One region of the Bacillus sp. DX3.1 genome, then DNA from elsewhere that is predicted to be linked to it. Evidence: riboswitches for the same ligand, from Rfam matches in the RefSeq annotation. Region 1 holds a riboswitch; the other holds the start of a gene.

Region 1 (2,207 bases):
AATCAAACGATATGCTGTACAAGCTAATGCTTTTGCCGCCGTAAACAAAGCTTGATCTCCAAGTTCTGAACGAGCCGCTTCTCGAAACTCGTCTGTATGTGCGATTAAATCATCAGGTCCAATTTTGATATACGGATGAATAGTCGGAACAACTTGGCTCACGTTTCCAGCATCCGTTGAACCGATTCCGATTCGTTCCTTACGATTTACATCTTCACCAAATTGCTCTAATTCTTCTGCAACAATTTCATTAAACGTTTTTGTTACTAATAATTCATCAATTTCATTTTGAAATTGATTGATTTTTACCGTTGTACCTGTAGCTAATGCTGCTCCTTTTGCAATGTTACGTACTTTTTCTGTAACCTCGGCACATCTACCGCGCGTCGCTGCCCGAATAAAGAAGCGTGCCGCTGCGTAATCTGGAATGATATTTGGTGCTTTTCCACCCTCAGTAATGACACCATGAATTTTCACATCAGCTGGTAGTTGCTGACGAAGTGCATTAATTCCGTTATATAACTGAATGATTGCATCTAACGCATTAATTCCTTCTTCCGGAGCAGCAGCGGCATGTGCTGTTTTTCCGTAAAAATAAAAGTCTAGTGGGTCTACTGCTAGTGATGGACTTGTCGTAGCTGTTTTTCCGTTCGGATGAATCATCAGTGCTGCATCAATATTATGAAATAAACCAGCCTTTACATAACTTGCTTTTGCACTCCCGTTCGGGCCACCTTCTTCTGCCGGTGTTCCAAAAACAACGATTTCTCCTCCAATTTCTTCAATCGTTTTTGATAAGGCAATCGCAGCAGCAACGCTAATTGTGCCAATTAAATTATGACCACAAGCATGACCTAATCCAGGCAGTGCATCATATTCTGCTAAAAAGGCAATTGCCGGTCCTTGTTTGCCAGAGCTTTTCCGAGCAATAAATCCCGTTTCATGTCCAGCGATATTGTGCTGCAATTGAAATCCTGCACTTCCTAATAGCAAACTTAACGTTCTTGATGCAAAAAACTCTTGATTGCCGAGTTCTGGATTCTCATGAATATCATGACTTGTTTTCAAATACGTTTCTTTGTTTCTTTCGATACTTTCTACAATTGCATTACGGTGTGACACTACTTGCGTTGTTCCCATTTTTCTATTCCCCCTTCAATTTACACATAAAAAAGCCTCTTTCTAAAGGATAGAAAGAGGCTTTTGAGTACATATCAAAAAATCGCCATCTCTCTTATCTCTCAAGTCTTGCACTTGCTGGAATTGGCACAGTATTCATATTGAATCCGCTGCCGAGGTTTCATAGGGCCAGTCCCTCCACCTCTCGTGATAAGAAATTGTATATATTTTCATAAAATTTTATTAAATTATTTTCATTCTAGTTTTATTCCAACTAAAAGTCAAGGAATTTGTATCCTATCTCTTTATCCCGCTCTTCGCGGGCAGTATTAAAGTTTCACTTTATCGCACATCTAAAAATCCCTTTAAAACACCGATTGTTTCAGGCGCTTGTAATCTTGCAGTGATATAAGGAAATTCAGGAGTTCCCTCAAACATTACGTTTGATGTTAACGGGGCACCTGCCCACAATACTTCATCATCGATCAAAACAAAAGGCATGGCTTTATTCTTCCGACATACTTGTGCATTTTTTAAAGGGATTGTTCCTTCACTATAAATTGTTACTTGTGCTGTTGTACGTGCTAGCGCCTGCCAAATTCTTTTATCTATTTGTCTTGTACTCGGAAGCGATACAATAATTTTCTGTTTTGCCGAAAGAATATCTTTTAATAATGCCTTCGGTTCTTCTATCGTCATTTGTACAAACCAGCGCAAGCGTTTCGTCAACTTTCTTTCTAACAACGGACGTGATGTTGTTCGATCATATACATTCCCTTGTCTTTGTAAATGTGCTGTTAATTGTGACAATGCTTGCTTTCGAGAAAGGTTTTTCCTCATGTATTGGCAGTCAGAAAGCTGAATAAATTTCCCCCTTGCCCTTGTTACCGCAACATTTACAAGGCGATGGTTTTTATGATCAAAGAATAATACACCAGGGCGCTCGCTTGGATAACTATCCACCGTATCAAACAGCATCATATCACGTTCAGATCCTTGGAACTTATGAACAGTTGCCGCTAAAACAGGCGCATGTTGTAACTTTGTTTTTTGCAGCAGTTCTCTTATACAAGTTGATAAAAAACGTG
Region 2 (2,207 bases), 2.5 Mb from region 1:
ATCGCCTTCTCGCACCGGAAAATATTCATGCGGTGCTGTACTATCAAAGATGGCAAACCCTAATTCTCTTACAATAATCATATCAAGGCTATTTGGATCAAATCCACAATGATATACCTCAACATCAAAACCTTTTTCTTCGGCTGCGACTGCTATTTTTTTTAACATCGTTGATTTTCCAGAACCAGGACGCCCTTTTATAAAATAACGATTCGGAAGACCTTCTGTTAAATTTGGAACAAAATCAACCGCACCCTTTGGCGTTGCAGCTCCTAAGAAACGATGTTTCACAATCGCATGTTTCCCTTGTTTATCCGTGAACAGTTTTTGAATGAGCTCTTCTGTTAGTTCATTCGCCTTTTGAAAATTAATATTATCAATATAAATTTTCTCCCAATCATCATGAACTGCTAACGCTTCTTGAAAACATGCATACGCAGATTGGAACGCACCACTTGCTTCTGATACATAACGTGTAATTTCATTTTTATACTTTCGCAAGTGCTCTGAATCCCAAGCAACTCCTAGGTTTACGTATTCTTCCACAACGCCAGGCACTTTCGGCTCAATAACATGCGGTGCGGTGCCATCTACAATCCCTACTTTTAATTTTGGAATAATCACACCATCAATCGAGTTATTATCAGACGAACAATGTAGCAGTTCAATATCATATCCTCTTTCAGCCCATTCGCGGCCAATCGCTTTCATCAGTGATGATTTCCCTGTTCCTGGTCCGCCTTTTAAAATGAATAATCTTTCAAGCCCAATTAAATTTTCCTCATATAAGCTATAAAAACCTCTCGCTGTGTTACCACCAGCATAATAATTTAAAATTCTCCCTGTCACTGCACTCACTCCTTTGCAGAAGTTTACTTACATAAGCTACAATATGCATCACCCGTCAATTGGGTGAACACCTATTTTTTTCGTCTTGCAATAGAAAAGGAAATGAATTACAATCAAAATAACGAAAATTCTTAATTTTAAAACTTAATAAAACTTCTTATCGAGAGAGGCAGAGGGACTGGCCCTTTGAAGCCCGGCAACCTCAGTTTATACAAACTGAACAGGTGCTAAATCCTGCAAAATGCATTGCATTTTGGAAGATAACACATGAATTTACATAACTGTATGTAAAGCCCTTCTTTCTCGGTTGAAAGAAGGGCTTTTTATTTTTACCTAACACGAATGGAGGAATACAAGTATGAAAGTTATCGATTTATCACAAACATTTGAAAATAATATGTCTCAATTTCCTGGAACACCACCGATTCATCTAGAACCGATTACAAGCGTGGAAGAAACCGGGTTTCAAGTAACAGATTTTCATTCAGTTGTTCATGTCGGTACACATTGTGATGCACCCGCTCATTTTATTTCAGGAGCAACAACAATCGATCAACTACCGCTTGATCAGTTTGTAGGCGAAGCCATTCTCATTGATGTAACACATGTGCAAGAAAGAAAATTATCAAAAGAAGTGTTACGTGATGTTGAAGTGAAAGAAGGAGATATTGTGATTTTCCATTCCAATCTCTCAAAAAAATGGAATACAGAAGCTTATGCAGAAGAAGCATTCTCTCTCTCTGAAGAGCTTGCTGAAGAATTAGTGCGATTACAAGTGAAATCTGTTGGATTAGATTTCATTTCACCAGATGAAGTCACAACGGAAACATCACCTATCCATCATATTTTATTAGGTAATGATATTTACTTAATCGAAAACTTAACAAATTTAGATGCGATTGGAAAGCAGCGTTTCTTCTTTTCCGCAGCACCTCTAAAAATTAAAAATAGTGATGGTGCTTTCGCGAGAGCATTTGCTGTTATCTTTTAGTTCATCACAAAAAAGCAGAGACCATTATTGATCTCTGCCTCGATATTTTCTATTCCAGTTCAAGAATAACTGTCCAATTCGAGGACGGATCCAAGAAAGATAATCTTTGTCTTTCTTTTTTGTACAAATAATTTCTTCCCCATCAATCATCCCAACAAGCTCTAATTCTAACAGTTGTCTCGTAAATTCGAGAATATTCACTTTTTCTTCTGGGTACTCTTCCTTTAACTTTTCTTCAATTTCTCCTAGTAAAAACCCGTCACGCATCATCGCAAGTGCATCAATACAAAGCGGCGGCATTTTATAAGCTTCTCCTGTAACTGTATCTTTTACAATATAATTCTTTTCATCTTTTTGAAATTGAATC

Evidence for each region. A riboswitch is a leader RNA that binds a small molecule or an ion and turns the genes downstream of it on or off. The one in region 1 is predicted to bind S-adenosylmethionine.
Region 2: another riboswitch for S-adenosylmethionine. It lies ahead of QRE67_RS02250 (cyclase family protein); the one in region 1 lies ahead of QRE67_RS14255 (M20 family metallopeptidase).

What each region holds. Positions count from the first base shown of each region.
Region 1 covers NZ_CP128153.1:2,896,959-2,899,165, forward strand. Annotated here, with positions in the region: gene QRE67_RS14255 (M20 family metallopeptidase) at 1-1,140, opposite strand, end outside; SAM riboswitch class I at 1,232-1,336, opposite strand; gene QRE67_RS14260 (AAA domain-containing protein) at 1,462-2,207, opposite strand, start outside.
Region 2 covers NZ_CP128153.1:441,354-443,560, reverse strand. Annotated here, with positions in the region: gene QRE67_RS02255 (PRK06851 family protein) at 1-849, opposite strand, end outside; SAM riboswitch class I at 1,004-1,116, shown strand; gene QRE67_RS02250 (cyclase family protein) at 1,208-1,840, shown strand; gene QRE67_RS02245 (hypothetical protein) at 1,865-2,207, opposite strand, start outside.